One region of the Streptomyces sp. NPDC053541 genome, then DNA from elsewhere that is predicted to be linked to it. Evidence: riboswitches for the same ligand, from Rfam matches in the RefSeq annotation. Region 1 holds a riboswitch; each other region holds the start of a gene.
The links. Region 1 has a riboswitch for cyclic di-AMP ahead of ACIGW2_RS31015 (transglycosylase family protein). Riboswitches for the same ligand answer to the same signal wherever they lie in the genome.
Positions count from the first base shown of each region.

Region 2: it holds a riboswitch for cyclic di-AMP, as region 1 does, so the genes downstream of both, ACIGW2_RS26390 (peptidoglycan DD-metalloendopeptidase family protein) here and ACIGW2_RS31015 (transglycosylase family protein) in region 1, are expected to answer to the same signal.
Region 3: it holds a riboswitch for cyclic di-AMP, as region 1 does, so the genes downstream of both, ACIGW2_RS13725 (M23 family metallopeptidase) here and ACIGW2_RS31015 (transglycosylase family protein) in region 1, are expected to answer to the same signal.
Region 4: it holds a riboswitch for cyclic di-AMP, as region 1 does, so the genes downstream of both, ACIGW2_RS19245 (M23 family metallopeptidase) here and ACIGW2_RS31015 (transglycosylase family protein) in region 1, are expected to answer to the same signal.

Region 1 is NZ_JBITXM010000013.1:80,260-84,431, reverse strand. It holds gene ACIGW2_RS31025 (cytochrome P450) at 1-238, shown strand, start outside; gene ACIGW2_RS31020 (transglycosylase family protein) at 353-1,426, shown strand; cyclic di-AMP (ydaO/yuaA leader) riboswitch at 1,686-1,860, shown strand; gene ACIGW2_RS31015 (transglycosylase family protein) at 1,864-2,583, shown strand; gene eno (phosphopyruvate hydratase) at 2,867-4,153, shown strand.
Region 2 is NZ_JBITXM010000010.1:360,460-364,631, forward strand. It holds gene ACIGW2_RS26370 (aspartate aminotransferase family protein) at 1-237, shown strand, start outside; gene ACIGW2_RS26375 (helix-turn-helix domain-containing protein) at 324-923, shown strand; gene ACIGW2_RS26380 (DUF6126 family protein) at 942-1,091, shown strand; gene ACIGW2_RS26385 (tyrosine-protein phosphatase) at 1,128-1,925, opposite strand; cyclic di-AMP (ydaO/yuaA leader) riboswitch at 2,300-2,456, shown strand; gene ACIGW2_RS26390 (peptidoglycan DD-metalloendopeptidase family protein) at 2,461-3,426, shown strand; gene ACIGW2_RS26395 (SGNH/GDSL hydrolase family protein) at 3,598-4,172, shown strand, end outside.
Region 3 is NZ_JBITXM010000004.1:669,519-673,690, reverse strand. It holds gene ACIGW2_RS13735 (PrsW family intramembrane metalloprotease) at 1-154, shown strand, start outside; gene ACIGW2_RS13730 (aldo/keto reductase) at 307-1,272, opposite strand; gene ACIGW2_RS13725 (M23 family metallopeptidase) at 1,414-2,508, opposite strand; cyclic di-AMP (ydaO/yuaA leader) riboswitch at 2,520-2,666, opposite strand; gene ACIGW2_RS13720 (PP2C family protein-serine/threonine phosphatase) at 2,914-4,172, opposite strand, start outside.
Region 4 is NZ_JBITXM010000007.1:119,202-123,373, forward strand. It holds gene ACIGW2_RS19235 (M16 family metallopeptidase) at 1-854, shown strand, start outside; gene ACIGW2_RS19240 (M16 family metallopeptidase) at 881-2,248, shown strand; cyclic di-AMP (ydaO/yuaA leader) riboswitch at 2,443-2,608, shown strand; gene ACIGW2_RS19245 (M23 family metallopeptidase) at 2,621-3,391, shown strand; gene ACIGW2_RS19250 (GntR family transcriptional regulator) at 3,570-4,172, shown strand, end outside.

The DNA of each region.
Region 1 (4,172 bases):
TCTGGCGCGCCGTGACAACCAGCACCTCGGGTACGGGCACGGCATCCACTACTGCCTGGGCGCCCCGCTGGCCCGCCTGGAGGGGCAGACGGCGCTGGCGACCCTGCTGACTCGCCTGCCGGACCTGCGACTCGGGGCCGATCCGGCCGAACTCCGGTGGCGCGGCGGGCTCATCATGCGTGGCCTGCGCACGCTTCCGGTCGCGTTCAGCGCTTCCCACAAAACGTCCGCGAACTGACGGGGCGTCAATGCTGTGATCTTCGCGTGATCTGCGCTGCATCGACTTGTGACGTGCGTTCGAATGCCGCTACGTTCACCAGCAGTCTCAGCAGTCACGCGAAAGGCACTCCGCATGCGCTCCGGAAACGGACGTCACCGCAGACCCCGCCAGGCCCCCGCGCTCGTCGTCGCGGCGGGTGTGACCGGCTCGGCCATGGCGCTGCCGTTGCTCGCCACCGGCTCCGCCTCCGCCGCCGACGCGGCGACCTGGGACCGGGTCGCCGAGTGCGAGTCGGGCGGCGCGTGGAGCGCCAACTTCGGCAACGGCCTCTACGGCGGGCTCCAGTTCACCCAGGAGGGGTGGGAGCGGCACGGCGGCCTGGCCTACGCGCCGAGCGCGGACCTGGCGAGCCGGGCCCAGCAGATCGCCGTCGCGGACAAGGCGTTCGCCGCGGGCGACACCCAGTGGGCCACCTGCGCGCCGATCGCCGGCCTGACCCACGACGGCAGGACCCCGAACGTCGACCCGGGCCCGGGCGTCACGCCCGCGGAGCCCACCGGCCCGCTCCCGGAGTCCAACCGCACCGACGGCCTGCCCGGCACCTCGACCGGCACCGCCGCCGGCTCCGGCGGCACCACCACCGCCCCCTCGGCCGGGACGACCGCTCCGGCGACCCCGGCCGCCCCCGCGACGCCCGCCACGCCCTCCACCGGAGCCGGCACCGGCACCCCGTCGGCCCCCGGCTCCACCCCCGGGTCCACGACCGCGCCCGCCACCCCGGCGACCCCCGCGAGCCCGGCCACGCCCGGCCTCCCGGGTCTCCCCGGCACCCCCGGCGCCTCGGATCCGACGACCTCCGCCCCCGCGCCCGGCACGGGCCGGCACCGGGGTGACGCCGCGACAGATGAAACGGACACAACGGGCGGAACAGTCGAGTCCGGACGTCACGCCGCGCCCGCTGACGGGGCGAAGGGTGACGCGACCGGCGGTAACGGGGCGAACGATTCGGGCACCTCGGACAAGGCGGGCGAATACCTCGTCAAGCCGGGTGACAGTCTGTCGGGCATTGCGCAGGAGAACGGCCTGCTCGGTGGCTGGACCGCCCTCTACGACGCCAACAAGGAAACGGTCGGCTCTGACCCCGACCTCATCCTCCCTGGTCAGAGCCTGGAGTTGGGCCCCGAATCGACCGCGCCCGCGAAGTAGTTCAGGGCCATATGTCCGGTTCTGTGCAAGTGAGACATGAGTCTCTCTTCCCGAACTGGCGTGTCACGCCCGCAAACTTTGCTCATCGCACCCCTCACCTGGGCAAACAGGACCTGACGGGGTGCAAGTAGGGGCGATTTTTCCGGGTTGAGGGTCTTTGAACTTCTCCCGGGTCTCTGTCTACGGTCGTCACCGCTCGCCACCGCGGGCCCCGTCGACCGGTACGCCGAATCCTGCCGCCGATCCGATGGGAACAGTCGTCGCGCAAGCGCCGAAGGCAGGAGCGGGGGACCCAAGGTAGGTGCCGTCCCCGGCCGCCCGAGACGGGCGGCCGGCGACCGGCTTGGGGTGAAGCCGCGTGCAAGGACACGCGGCCGGGCAGCTCACTCGCCCGAACCCGACAGCTCACCTCGCAGGCGTCGGTGAGGAGAACTTCCATGCTGCTTTCCGGCAAGGGCAAACACCGTCGTGCCTTCAAGGCCACCCGCGCCGTCGCCCTCGTCGGCGTGGCCGGCGTCGCCGTCGCCGCCCCGCTGATGACCGCGGGCTCCGCCTCGGCCGCCACCGCCTCCGAGTGGGACGCCGTCGCCCAGTGCGAGTCCGGCGGCAACTGGTCCATCAACACCGGCAACGGCTTCTACGGCGGCCTGCAGTTCACCAACTCCACCTGGGCCGCCTTCGGTGGCACCGCCTACGCCCCGCGCGCCGACCTCGCCTCGAAGGCGCAGCAGATCGCCGTCGCCGAGAAGGTCCTCGCGGGCCAGGGCAAGGGCGCCTGGCCGAGCTGTGGCGTGGGCCTCTCCAGCGCCTCGTACGACGGCGGCTCCGCCTCCTCGGACAGCGGCTCCACCGCCGAGCGCTCCACCGAGCAGCCGACCACCCGCAGCGAGCAGCGCCAGGCCCCGAAGCAGGCCGCCCCGAAGCAGGCCGCTCCGAAGAGCACCAAGAAGAGCGCGCAGAAGACCGTCACCACCCCGACCGGCAAGAAGGTCAAGAAGGGCGACGGCGAGTACAAGGTCGTCCCCGGCGACACCCTCAGCAAGATCGCCCAGGCGCACGGTGTCAAGGGCGGCTGGGCGAAGCTCTTCGAGCTGAACAAGGACGTCGTCCAGGACGCCGACCTGATCTACCCGGGTCAGCAGCTCCACCTGAAGTAGTCCCGGAGCACCCGAGGCAGCGGGGGACGGTCCGGCGGTCGTCCCCTTCCTCCCCCTCCCCGCGGTGACCGACGAGGCCGGCCCGGAGCATCCCGCTCCGGGCCGGTTTCGTACTCCTCGGTAACCGGGGTCTTTCGCCCCCATACGCGTGCCCTTGGGTCCTTTTTCGTCCCAGGGGGCGGGCGCCCGGCTGGCCGGAGCCCCCGAGCCGGTTAGGCTCTTGTCGCAAGGCGAACGAGTCCTTGCCGCATGCGTCACAATCAGCGTCACATCCCAGAAGGAGATGCTCGTGCCGTCCATCGACGTCGTCGTAGCCCGGGAAATCCTGGACTCCCGAGGCAACCCCACGGTCGAGGTCGAGGTCGGCCTCGACGACGGCAGCACCGGCCGTGCTGCCGTTCCGTCCGGTGCCTCCACCGGTGCGTTCGAGGCCCTCGAGCTCCGCGACGGTGACCCCAACCGCTACCAGGGCAAGGGTGTCGAGAAGGCCGTTCTCGCCGTCATCGAGCAGATCGGCCCGGAGCTCGTCGGCTACGACGCCACCGAGCAGCGCCTGATCGACCAGGCGATGTTCGACCTGGACGCCACCCCGGACAAGTCCTCGCTCGGCGCCAACGCCATCCTCGGCGTCTCCCTCGCCGTGGCGCACGCCGCCTCCGAGGCCTCCGACCTGCCGCTCTTCCGCTACCTCGGCGGCCCGAACGCGCACCTGCTGCCCGTTCCGATGATGAACATCCTGAACGGCGGCTCGCACGCCGACTCCAACGTGGACATCCAGGAGTTCATGATCGCGCCGATCGGCGCCGAGTCCTTCTCCGAGGCCCTGCGCTGGGGCACCGAGGTCTACCACACCCTCAAGTCCGTCCTGAAGTCCAAGGGCCTGTCCACCGGCCTCGGCGACGAGGGCGGCTTCGCCCCCAACCTGGGGTCCAACCGCGAGGCCCTCGACCTCATCCTCGAGGCCATCAAGCAGGCCGGCTACGTGCCCGGCAAGGACATCGCGCTCGCGCTCGACTGCGCCGCCTCCGAGTTCTACAAGGACGGCAAGTACGAGTTCGAGGGCAAGGCCCGCTCCGCCGCCGAGATGACCGAGTACTACGAGGAGCTCGTCTCCGCGTACCCGCTCGTCTCCATCGAGGACCCGCTGTTCGAGGACGACTGGGCCGGCTGGAAGGTCATCACCGAGAAGCTCGGCTCCAAGGTCCAGCTCGTCGGCGACGACCTCTTCGTCACCAACCCGGAGCGCCTGGCCCGCGGCATCGAGGAGGGCTCCGCGAACGCCCTCCTGGTCAAGGTCAACCAGATCGGCTCGCTGACCGAGACCCTGGACGCCGTCGAGCTGGCCCAGCGCAACGGCTTCAAGTGCATGATGTCCCACCGCTCCGGCGAGACCGAGGACGTCACCATCGCCGACCTCGCCGTCGCCACCAACTGCGGCCAGATCAAGACCGGCGCCCCGGCCCGCTCCGAGCGCGTCGCCAAGTACAACCAGCTGCTGCGCATCGAGGAGATCCTCGACGACGCCGCCGTCTACGCCGGCCGCAGCGCCTTCCCGCGCTTCAAGGGCTGACATCCGGCGCTGACATCCA
Region 2 (4,172 bases), on a different contig from region 1:
GGGCTCTTCGCCCAGATGGTCGTGGTGCCGCTGCTCCAGCGCCACCGGATCCTCACCCAGGTCTCCGGGGACCACCTGGAGGTGATCAAGCTCATCCCGCCGCTGGTCGTCGACGAGGCGGACGTCGAGCGCTTCGTGACCGCGTTCACGGCCGTGATGGACGAGGCCCACGCCGGCGGCGGACTGCTGTGGGACTTCGGGAAGACGCTGGTCAAGCAGGCGGTCGCGCAGCGCTGACCGGAATCAGCCGGTTTCCGCGCACGGGCTTTTGCCTCTGAGGCAAGAAAGTTGCCTCAGAGGCACGGGCCTGGCGCAATGGACGCATGGACCACGTCACCGACGTCCTCCCGGACGTCGCTCCGCAGCTGCGGGCCCTGCGCCGCAGGCGCGGGCTCACCCTGGAGGCGGCCGCCCAGCGGGCCGGGCTCTCGCCGGCCCACCTCTCCCGTCTGGAGACGGGGAACCGGCAGCCCTCGCTGCCGATGCTGCTCGCCCTCGCCCGTATCTACGGTACGACGGTCTCCGAGCTGCTCGGCGAGGCGCCGCCGGAGCGCGACCCGGTCGTGCGGGCCGGGCGCTCCGAACCGGTCGAGGCCGACGGCTGGGTCTACCGGCAGGCCGGCGGCGCGGGCCGCGCCATGCAGGCGCTGCGCGTCCACGTCCCGTACGCCACCAGCACCGACATCGTACGGGTCCATCCGGGCGAGGAGTGGATCCACGTCCTCGAGGGGCGGGTCAGGCTCGCGCTGGGCGAGACCGTGCACGTCCTCGATCCCGGGGACAGCGCGCACTTCGACTCGCTCACCCCGCACCGGATCGGCGCCGCGACCCCGTCGGGTGCCGAGCTGCTGTTCGTCCACACCCTGATGCAGAGTCCCGCCGCCGAGCTGTGCCTCGGTGACGGCACCCCGCATCGACGCTGAGGCCCAGAAAGGACCGACATGTCCGAGAAGTCCGTACCGGTCACCGGCGAGGAGCGCGGTGAGGGCAAGTTCCCCAAGGGGCTGGTGCTCCGGCTCTTCGCCTATCTGGTCGCCGGCCACGTCTTCGCCGCGTTCCTGTATCTCCTCTTCGCGATGGGGGCGAAGTAGCCCGTAGCGGGCTGATCGCCCCCGTCGGGCGGCGGTCTACGCCTCGGTGACCAGCCGCTCGCGCAGCCGCTCCCGGGTTGCGGGGGCGAGCCGCAGGCCCTCCGTCAGATAGACGTCGACCGAGCCCCAGGTCTGCTCGATCGTCTCGAAGGCGGCCCGCAGGTACTCCGCCCGCGCGTCGAAGAGCGGACCCAGTAGCTCCATCACCTCGGGCGCCATGGCGTCCGGGTCGGTGGAGCTGCGCTGGATCTTGTAGCGGCGGTGCGGGGCGCCGGACTTGAGGTAGTCCTCCTCGATCGCCTCGCGCTCCACGCCGACCGCGAGCAGCGAGACCGCGATCGCCAGGCCCGCGCGGTCCTTGCCGGCGGCGCAGTGCATCAGGGCGGGGACGCTGTCCTCGGCCATCGCGTGCAGCACCCGGCTGTGTTCCGGAGCCTTCTCGACCACCATCTTCCGATACGAAGCGGACATCCTGGCCGCCGCCTTGCCGTCGCCCAGCAGTTCACGCAGCTGCGCCAGGTCGCCCGTGCGCACCATGTGCCAGAACTCCTTGCCGTCGGCGGGGTCGCTCAGGGGTATGTTCACGTTCCGCACGCCGGGCAGCTCGACGTCCGGGCCCTCGATCCGCCGGTCGGCCTCGTTGCGGAAGTCGAAGACCGTGTGCAGCCCGAGTCCGGCCAGGAAGTGCGCGTCCTCGGTCGTGGCGTGCGCCAGGTGACCGCTGCGGAACAGGCGTCCGGGGCGCACGGACCGGCCGTCCACGGTCGGCAGACCGCCCACGTCGCGGAAGTTGCGTACGCCGGTGAGCTCGGGCTCGGTCGTCGCTTGCGTCACGGTTGCTCCTGCTCGTCGAGATCGGTTCCTCGGGCAATCATCATGGCTCCCGGCCCGTTCGGGCACCCCCTCGGGAGGGAATGGGTGATCTGCCCGAATTGAGCGATTGAGGATAAGGCGCCCTGGTTGCAGGGGAGATGGGAATCGGGGCGTGAGCAGCGTCATACACGTGACGGACCGTTGCTGATCGTCTTTTCCAAATTCCCCCCGGCAAAGGGAAATCGAGAGAACGGCATCAACGGAGGGTCACCGGAATTCCGGCTCGCATTCACCGTGTTCGAGATCGAATGGAACCGGCGGCTTGTTCCGCTCGTCCCCGCTCGTCTAGCGTCGCGCTCACTCCGGACGGACCGCCGAATCCTGCCGCCGCCCGGAATCCGCACTCACCCGTACACGGCAGGAGCGGGGGACCCAGGTACGTCGCCGTCCTCCCGAAGAGAAGGACGGCTCGGGGTGAAGCCGCGCGTCCGCGCGGCCGGACATCTCCAGTCCGAACCCGACAGCTCACCTCGCAGGCGACGGAGAGGACACCGCCATGCCCGCGAAGGGTAAGCACCGCCGTACCAAGGCCAACCCCATCACCCGCGGGTTCGTGGCCGCCGGCGCCGGAGGCGCCGTCGTCGCCCTCCCGCTGATCGGCGCCACCGGCGCGCACGCCGCCGAGCAGGCCGCCGCACCCGCCGCCCCGCGCCAGGCCGTCGCCGCCGCCGCGCCCGCCGCCGTCACCCCCGCCAAGGCCCCGGCCGCCAAGAGCACCACGTACACCGTCGTGCGCGGCGACTACCTGTCGAAGATCGCCACCGAGCACCGGCTCGCCGGCGGCTGGCAGAAGCTCTACCGCGACAACCGCCAGGTCGTCGGCGAGGACCCCTCGCTGATCCTGCCCGGCATGAAGCTCACCCTCGGCGCGAAGAACCCGGCCAAGGCCGCCCCCGCGCCCAAGGCCGCCGCACCGAAGGCCCCCGCGGCCAAGAGCGCGCCCAAGAGCACCGCCAAGAACGGCGACACCGCCCCGAGCCGCGCCTCGCGCGGCACCGAGCGCGCCGCCGCCCCGGCCGCCCCCGCCACCGCCCCGGCCGCGGCCCCGGCCGCCTCCTCCGGCTGGGTCGCCCCGGTCAGCGGCGGCATCGGCACCCCGTACCGCGCCTCCGGCTCCATGTGGTCCTCCGGCTACCACACCGGTGTCGATTTCATCGCCTCCACCGGCACCACCGTCCGCGCGGTCGGCCCCGGCACCGTCTACTCCGCCGGCTGGGGCGGCGCCTACGGCAACCAGGTCGTCATCCAGCACGCCGACGGCACCTTCTCGCAGTACGCCCACCTCTCCTCGCTGTCCGTCTCCGCCGGACAGACTGTGAGCGGCGGCCAGCAGATCGGCCTCTCCGGCGCCACCGGCAACGTCACCGGACCGCACCTGCACTTCGAGATGCGCACCGGGCCGGAGTACGGCTCCGACATCGACCCGCTGGCCGTCCTGCGCCAGCACGGCGTGGGCATCTGACACCACGTCACCCCGGCCCCGTCCGGACAGCACCCGGAGGCCCGGCACGCACGTGCCGGGCCTCCGGCGTATTCCGGCTTGGTGGAATCTTTATCGGTGGCATATGTCACCCGCCGTCAACCCCTCCTTACGGTCGCGTAGGTCACATCCCGAAGGGAAAGATGTGGTCCCGTGGCAGACGATTCGAGATCACCAGACAAGAACGCATTCGGGTCGTACGCGGCGATCGGTGACAGCTTCACCGAGGGCGTCGGAGACCCCGGGCCCGACGGGACGTACGTCGGCTGGGCGGACCGGTTCGCGGTCCTGCTCGCCGACCAACTGCCGGAGCACGACGAGTTCCGGTACGCCAATCTCGCCGTACGGGGGCGCCTGCTCGACCAGATCGTCGCGGAACAGGTCCCGCGGGCGAAGGAACTCGCCCCCGACCTCGTGACCTTCTGCGCCGGCGGCAACGACATCATCCGCCCCGGCACCGACCCCGACGACGTGGCCGAGCGCTTCGAGCGCGCGGTGGCCGACCTCACCTCCGCCGTCGGCACCGTCATGGTGACCACGGGCTTCGACACCCGCGACGTGACCCTGCTCAAGCACCTGCGCGGCAAGATCGCCACCTACAACGGGCACGTCCGGGCCATCGCCGACCGCTACGGCTGCCCCGTGCTCGACCTGTGGTCGCTGAGGTCCGTCCAGGACCGGCGCGCCTGGGACGAGGACCGGCTCCACCTCTCGCCCGAGGGCCACAC
Region 3 (4,172 bases), on a different contig from region 1:
CTTCACCGCCCGCGAGCAGGAGCTGCTGCACCACCTGTGGCAGCGCCGCCAGGTGGCCTCCCCGGCCCTGACCTACGCGGCCCGGGCGACCGGCCGGGTCTGGGCGCCGCCGCAGTACCTGGACTACGGCGGCTACAACCCGTACCGGAGCTAGCCGGACCGCAGCCGCGGCCGACGGACCGCAGGCGGGCAGACCGCATACGGCTGACGGGCAGACGGGCAGACGGCGGACCGCCCACCGCACCGGCCGCACCGGCCGCGCGAGCCGCGCGGCCCCGGGACCCCCGCCCCCGGCTCCGGCCCCGCTCAGGCCTCGGAGGCCTCAGATGCCTCGGAGGCCTCGGTCAGGGTGGCCAGCTCGGCCTCGGTGAGCTCCAGGTCGGCGACCGCGACGAGGGCCGGGAGCTGCTCGACCGTACGGGCCGAGGCGATCGGCGCGGCGACGGTGGGGCGGGAGGCGAGCCAGGCGAGGGCGACGGTGGCGGGCTCGGCGCCGCGCGCCTCGGCGACCGCGTCCAGGGCGGCGAGCACCCGCTGCCCGCGCTCGGTCTCGGCGAGCGCGGCGGCCCGCGGGGCGCGGACGCTGTCGACGACCTTGCCGGGGCGGTACTTGCCGGTGAGGAAGCCGGACGCCAGGCCGTAGTACGGCACGGCCGCGAGGCCGCCCTGCCGGGCGACGTCGAGCAGCGGGCCCTCGTAGGTCTCGCGGGAGACCAGGTTGTAGTGCGGCTGGAGGGCGACGTAGCGGGCGAGGCCCTCGGCCTCGGCGAAGTCGAGCGAGGCCCGCAGCCGCTCGGGGGAGATGTTGGAGGCGGCGACGGCACGCACCTTGCCGTCCTTCACCAGCTGGTCCAGGGCGGTGACGATCTCCTCCACCGGCACCGACTCGTCGTCGAAGTGCGTGTAGTAGAGGTCGATGTGGTCGGTGCCGAGCCGGCGCAGCGACTCCTCGGCGGCGGCCTTGATGGTCGCGGCGCTCAGGCCCTTGAAGTCCGGGTGGGCGCCGACCTTGGTGGCGACGAGGATGTCCGAGCGGTTGCCCCGGGAGGCCAGCCAGCGGCCGATCACCGTCTCGGACTCGCCGCCCCGGTTGCCCTCGGCCCAGGCCGAGTAGACGTCGGCGGTGTCGACGAAGTTGCCGCCGGCGGCGACGTAGGCGTCGAGCACGGCGAAGGACTGCGCTTCGTCGGCGCTCCAGCCGAAGACGTTGCCACCGAGGGCGAGCGGGAAGACATGCAGGTCGGAGGTGCCGAGACGGCGGAGTGAAGTCATGAAGAGATCAACTCCGCCCGCCGGTCACGCTATTCCGGACCGACCCCGCACAGGCACCACGCACCGCGCGCCCAGCGCACCGCGCGCCACCCACTCAGCGGCGGCGCCACCCACTCAGCACCGGCGCCCCGGACCCGCGCCCTAGACGGACAGGCCCTTGGAGCGCAGCCAGGCGGCCGGGTCGATGCCGTCGCCGGACGGGGTGTGCACCTCGAGGTGGAGGTGGGGGCCGGTGACGTTGCCGGTGGCGCCGACGCGGCCGATGGTCTCGCCGGTGCCGACGGACTGGCCGACGCCGACGGTCATGGAGGAGAGGTGGCAGTACCAGACCTCGGTGCCGTCCGCCATCTCCAGGACGATCCGGTAGCCGTAGGCGCCGGACCAGCCGGCCGACTTCACGGTGGCGCCGTGGACGGCCTTGACCGGGGTGCCGGTGGGGGCGGCGAAGTCCAGTCCGGTGTGGTAGCCGGAGGACCACATGGAGCCGGCCTCGCCGTAGGTGGAGGTGATCGTGTACGAGGTGGTCGGCAGCGCGTAGCTGGCGGCGAGCTGGGCCAGGCGCTCGGCCTCGGCCTTCGCCGCGGCCTCCTCCTCGGCCTTGCGCTTCGCCTCGGCGGCCGCCTTCTCCGCCGCGTCCGCCTTGGCCTGGGCCTCGGCCGCCGCCTTCTCGGCCGCGAGCTTCTCCGCGGCCTCCTTCTCGGCGGCGTCGGCGACGGCCTGCTGCTGCTCGGCCTGCTGGAGGATCCGGGCGCGCAGCGCCTCGCCCGCGTCGGCGGTCGTCCGCGTCCCGGTCGCCGCGTTGCCGGCGCTCTGCGGGGCGGCGTCGGGGGTGGTGTAGGTCAGCGCGGTGAGCGGCTGGGCGGCGTTGCCCGCGGCCTCGGAGCCGGAGTCCTCGTGGTCGTCGGAGGCGCCGATGAGCTCGCCGACGCCGGGCAGGTCCGCGGCGTCGGGCAGGTCGACGTCCGGCAGGGCTATCGAGACCGGGGGCTTCTGCTGCGCGGTGGCCAGACCGCCGGCGCCGACGGCGGCGATGACGCCGACGCCGAGGACGGTGGAGGAACGCGCGAAGTTGGAGCGCTGCTTGACGACACGGTGGCGTCCGCCGGAGCGGTTCTGCGCGCGCAGGGAGTCCTCGGTGGGGTTCCACTCCTCCGTGCCCCCGTCCAGGGCGCCCGGCGCAGCGGCGGCGTCGTAGGAGGCGAAGGGGGTTTGCGGAGCAGGGGTGTTGGACGCCACGGAGGCGCTCTCCTTTCCTTCCTTCTCGCCTACCGGGTTAGCTGACGGGTTCGGAGCAGGAAGGTCTCCTACGGGCGTGCCGCACGGGTGCGGTGGGGCCCGATTCACCCCAAGTGGTGGTTCCCCGGTTCCCTTGCGGGATTCGGCGCACGCGCACGGTGCCGTCTCTTGCGACGGCTGTGACGACCGCGCTGCGTTATCGAACGTTAATAGACACGGCCCTCCGATTCCAAGCCGTTCCCCTTGATCATTAGCTGAATTGGGAGGGAATCGCCCGAGTTGAACGCCCTTCAGAAACACAGGCGTTCACAGAAGGAATCTGACGTTGAGTCAATTGTTATCGGAGGGAGACCCTTCGACTACGGCCTGTCATCGGTGCCACGAGCGTCCTGCCCGGCACCACTGTCACCGCCGCGCACCGCTCCCACTCCCGTCCCCGCTCCCACTCCCGGTCCCGCCCCGGGTCCCGGTCCCTGTCCCGCCCCGGGCGCCACTGTCCCCCGGCACCACCGGCATGGTGCGTCGCCGCTCCGGCTGCCCCGCCGCCGGGCGGGCCACCGCGAGCAGCGCCATGTCGTCCGTCGTCGCCCCGCCCGTGTGCCGCCGCACATCGGCCACCAGCGCGTCGAGCAACTCCTCCGGCCCCGGGAAGAGGCGCCCCGCGAGCCGCCCCTTCGGGTCGTAGAACTCGCCCGCCGCGTCCCGCGCCTCCGACAGCCCGTCCGTGTAGAAGAGCAGCGTCGCCCCCGGCGGATACGGCGACACGTCCACCCGGTCCGGCCAGACCGCCAACTCCCCCATGCCCAGCGGCAGTGCCGCCTCGCTCGGCAGCAGGGGCTCGACGCCGCCGTCCGCGTGCAGCAGCAGCGGCTCCGGATGCCCGCGGTTGACCACCCGGACCACCCGGTCACCGCCCGGGATCTCGGCCAGCACCGCCGTCGTGAACCCCTCGAAGGCGTCCAGCCCGGTCCGCCGCGTGCCTTCCCGGGCCAGCGCCCGCTCCAGCCGCTCGGCCACCTCCTCCAGGGTGGCCTCCTGTTCGGCCGCCTCCCGGAAGGCGCCGATGACCACCGCCACCGCCTCGACCGCGTCGAGCCCCTTGCCCCGCACGTCGCCGACCACCAGCCGTACCCCGAAGGGCGTGTCCTGGACCGCGAACAGGTCGCCGCCGATGAACGCGTCGGCCTGCGCCGCCTCGTACCGCGCCGCGATCTGCAGCCCGCCGATCCGCTCGGCCGGCGCCGGCAGCACCGCCCGCTGCGCCGTCTCGGCGATCACCCGGGCCGAGGCCAGCCGCTCCCCGCTGCGCCGCACCACCCGGCTGACCAGCACCGCCAGCGCCGAGACCGTGGCGACCGTCAGGGACTCCGTGAGGGCCGGGATCGTGTCGGCCGTCGCGTTGTAGTTGTGCAGCCCGACGCACGCCAGGACCGCCGCGATCCCGGTCAGCAGCGTCGTCAGGGTCGAGAAGAAGGGAGCGGCGATCAGCGGCGCCGCCGCGTACATGGGGGCGGCGGTGAACGCGGGCGGGGTCATCAGGTCGTAGACCACCCCGCCGACGATCACCAGCGGCGGCAGCGCCCGCAGGAAGCGCCGGGCACCGCGGTACGGCCCGGGGTCGGCGCCCGCAGGCCCGCCCCGCGCCCCACCCGGCGCTCCCGCTG
Region 4 (4,172 bases), on a different contig from region 1:
CGGACGGTCACCCGTACCACCACACCCCGATCGGCTCGATGGCCGACCTGGACGCGGCCACCCTGGAGGACGCGCGGAACTTCTTCCGCACGTACTACGCGCCGAACAACGCGGTCCTCTCGGTGGTCGGCGACATCGACCCCGAGCAGACCCTGGCCTGGGTGGAGAAGTACTTCGGCTCCATCCCCGCGCACGACGGCAAGCCCGAGCCGCGCGACGGCTCGCTGCCCGACGTGATCGGCGGGCAGCTGCGCGAGGTCGTCGAGGAGGAGGTGCCGGCCCGCGCGCTGATGGCCGCCTACCGGCTGCCGCACGACGGCACGCGCGAGTGCGACGCGGCCGACCTCGCCCTGACCGTCCTCGGCGGCGGCGAGTCCTCCCGGCTGCACAACCGGCTGGTCCGCCGCGACCGCACCGCCGTCGCCGCCGGCTTCGGCCTGCTGCGGCTGGCCGGCGCGCCCTCGCTCGGCTGGCTGGACGTCAAGACCTCCGGCGGCGTCGAGGTGCCGCGGATCGAGGAGGCCGTCGACGAGGAGCTGGCCCGGTTCGCCGCCGAGGGCCCGACGGCCGAGGAGATGGAGCGCGCCCAGGCCCAGCTGGAGCGCGAGTGGCTGGACCGGCTCGGCACCGTCGCGGGCCGCGCCGACGAACTCTGCCGTTACGCGGTGCTGTTCGGCGACCCGCAGCTGGCGCTGACCGCCGTCGACCGGGTCCTCGACGTGACCGCCGAGGAGGTCCGGGCGGTCGCCGCGGCCCGGCTGCGGCCCGACAACCGCGCGGTGCTCGTCTACGAGCCGGTGGGTGACGCGGCCGAGGAGGCCGACAGCGACGAGGAAGAGGGAGCGGACCAGTGAGCGACACCGCCGCGTCTTTGACCAGCATGACCTTCCACCCGCAGCCGCGGGCCGGCGAGGCGAAGCCCTGGGCCTTCCCGGCCCCCGAGCGCGGCGCGCTCGACAACGGGCTCACGGTGCTGCGCTGCCACCGCCCCGGCCAGCAGGTGGTGGCCGTCGAGATCTGCCTCGACGCGCCGCTGGACGCCGAGCCCGAGGGCCTCGACGGCGTCGCCACGATCATGGCCCGCGCCCTGTCCGAGGGCACCGACCGGCACACCGCCGAGGAGTTCGCGGCCGAGCTGGAGCGCTGCGGCGCCACCCTCGACGCGGCCGCCGACCACCCCGGCGTACGGGTCTCCCTGGAGGTCCCGGTCTCCCGGCTGCCCAAGGCGCTCGGCCTGCTCGCCGAGGCCCTGATCGCCCCGGCGTTCCTGGAGACCGAGGTCGAGCGCCTGGTGCGCAACCGCCTCGACGAGATCCCGCACGAGACGGCCAGCCCGGCCCGCCGGGCCGCCAAGCAGCTCTCCAAGGAGCTGTTCCCGGCCTCCTCGCGCATGTCCCGGCCGCGCCAGGGCACCGAGGAGACCGTGGCCGCGATCGACGCCGCCGCCGTCCGCGCCTTCTACGACGCGCACGTGCGCCCGGCCGCCGCCACCGCCGTCGTGGTCGGCGACCTCACCGGCGTCGACCTGGACCAGGTGCTCGCCGACACCCTGGGCGCCTGGAGCGGCGAGCCCGCCGCCCCGCGCCCGATGCCGCCGGTCACCGCCGACGACACCGGACGGGTCGTCATCGTGGACCGCCCGGGCGCCGTCCAGACGCAGCTGCTCATCGGCCGCGTCGGCGCCGACCGCCACGACAGCGTCTGGGCGGCCCAGGTGCTCGGCACGTACTGCCTGGGCGGCACCCTCACCTCCCGCCTGGACCGCGTGCTGCGCGAGGAGAAGGGATACACCTACGGCGTGCGGGCGTTCGGCCAGGTGCTGCGCTCGGACGGCGAGGGCAACGGCGCGTCGATGCTCGCCATCAGCGGCTCGGTCGACACGCCCAACACCGGCCCGGCCCTCGACGACCTGTGGAAGGTGCTGCGCACCCTCGCCGCCGAGGGGCTGACCGACGCGGAGCGCGACGTCGCCGTGCAGAACCTGGTCGGCGTGGCCCCGCTGAAGTACGAGACGGCCGCCTCCGTCGCCGGGACGCTCGCCGACCAGGTCGAGCAGCACCTCCCGGACGACTATCAGGCGCAGTTGTACGCGCGGCTGGCCGCGACCGGCACGGTGGAGGCGACCGCCGCGGTGGTCAACGCCTTCCCCGTGGACCGGCTCGTGACCGTGCTGGTGGGTGACGCGGCGCAGATCGCGGAGCCCGTGCGGGCCCTCGGCATCGGCGAAGTGAGCGTCGTCTCCGGCTGATTGAGACGCCGTCACGAGGGCCCCGGCGACCTGGTTCGTCGGGGTCCTCCCTTTTGTCCGTATTGCCAATGAGTGTGATCGAATGCCCTGTGGCATGTCTTACAAAAATGCGTGTCCGTTTGGTTATTGAAAGGTGATCGGCCTAGCGTCGATGCGGCTGTCCGGCCACTGCTCGACGCCGCACCCGCGGCAACGGACAGTCATCGCCGAGTCCCCACAAGGCGCGAGCCTGGGGAGCCGGGGACCCGCACGCAGTCCCTGGGGTGAATCGGACGCCTTCGCTCCGCGCGGAGGGGCCCGTAGGAGACCTTCCTGCTCCGAACCCGTCAGCTAACCCGGTAGGCGAGAGGGAAGGAAAGGACCAGCCACTTCATGGCGTTCACCCGTGCCACCGGGAAGCACCGTGCCCCGAGCCGGCTCGCTCGCCGCAGCGCCGGCATCGCCGGCGTCGCGACGCTCGCCACCACCGGTGTCATCGGCACCCTCGCCTCCCCGGCGCTCGCCGCCGACACGGAAGGCGCCTCCCCGGAGGACACCGGCCTCACCCAGGTCATCGTCGACGAGTCCCTCGCCGAGCGGGTCGACGCCCAGGCCGCCGCCCAGGAGAAGGCGGCCGCCGAGGAGGCCGCCCGCATCCGGGCCGCCGCCGAGGCCAAGCGCAAGGCCGAGGCCCGCGCCAAGGAGATCCGCGAGGCCAAGGAGCGCGCCGCCCGTGAGGCCGAGCGCAAGCGCCTCGCCTCCTTCCAGCTTCCCGTGGCCGGCTCGTACGTGAGCACCGGCTACAAGACCGGCGGCTCGCTCTGGTCCTCCGGCAGCCACTCCGGCGTCGACTTCCACGCCGCCTACGGCACCAAGGTCGTCTCCGTCGGCTCCGGCACCGTCGTCGAGGCCGGCTGGGGCGGCGCCTACGGCAACAACGTCGTGATCCGGATGAACGACGGCACGTACACCCAGTACGGGCACCTCTCCGCCATCACCGTCTCCGTCGGCGAGAAGGTCACCCCCGGCGAGCAGATCGGCATCTCCGGCTCCTCCGGCAACTCCACCGGCCCGCACCTCCACTTCGAGGCGCGCACCACCGCGGAGTACGGCTCCGACATCAACCCGATCAGCTACCTCCGCGCCCGCGGCGTCGACGTCTGACGGCCCGGACCGCCCCCGGGCGGCCGATCCCGTGAAAAGGCCCCGGCTCGAAACGAGCCGGGGCCTTTTTGCGTCCCTTTCCACCGGGCGCCGTCGGAATTTCCGGCGACCTGCAATAGAGTCGCCGGACAAGGCGGCGCTCGACGGGGTATCGCGCGGCGGAAAACGGAGGTCGGACATGCGCATTCCCGCGCAATCGGTATGCACGGCGATCCGGGACGACATCGTCTCCGGGGTGTACGCGCGGGGCGACCGGCTGACGGAGGAACAGTTGGCCCGCCGCTACGGGGTCTCCCGCGTCCCGGTCCGCGAGGCGCTGCGCACGCTGGAGTCCGAGGGCTTCGTGGTGAGCCGCCGGCACGCCGGCGCCCATGTCGCCGAGCCCGGCGAGCAGGAGGCCGCCGACCTGCTCGACATGCGCTCCCTGCTGGAGCCGCTGGGTGCCGCCCGGGCCGCCCAGCGGCGCACCGAGGCGCACCTCAAGGTGCTGCGCGGCCTGGTCAGGCTGGGGCAGGAGCGGTCCAGGGCCGGACGCGGCGCGGACCTGGCGGCGCTCGGCGGCTGGTTCCACGAGACCCTGGCCCAGGCCTCCGGCAGCCCGCCGCTCACCGCGCTGCTCACCCAGCTGCGGCACAAGATCGCCTGGATGTACGCGGTCGAGCCGGCCGAGCGGCCCGCCGAGACCTGGGCCGAGCACGGGGCGATCGTGGACGCGGTGGCCCGCCGGGACGCCGAACGGGCCCGGGCGCTGACCGCGCTGCACGTGGAGCGGGCCCTGCCG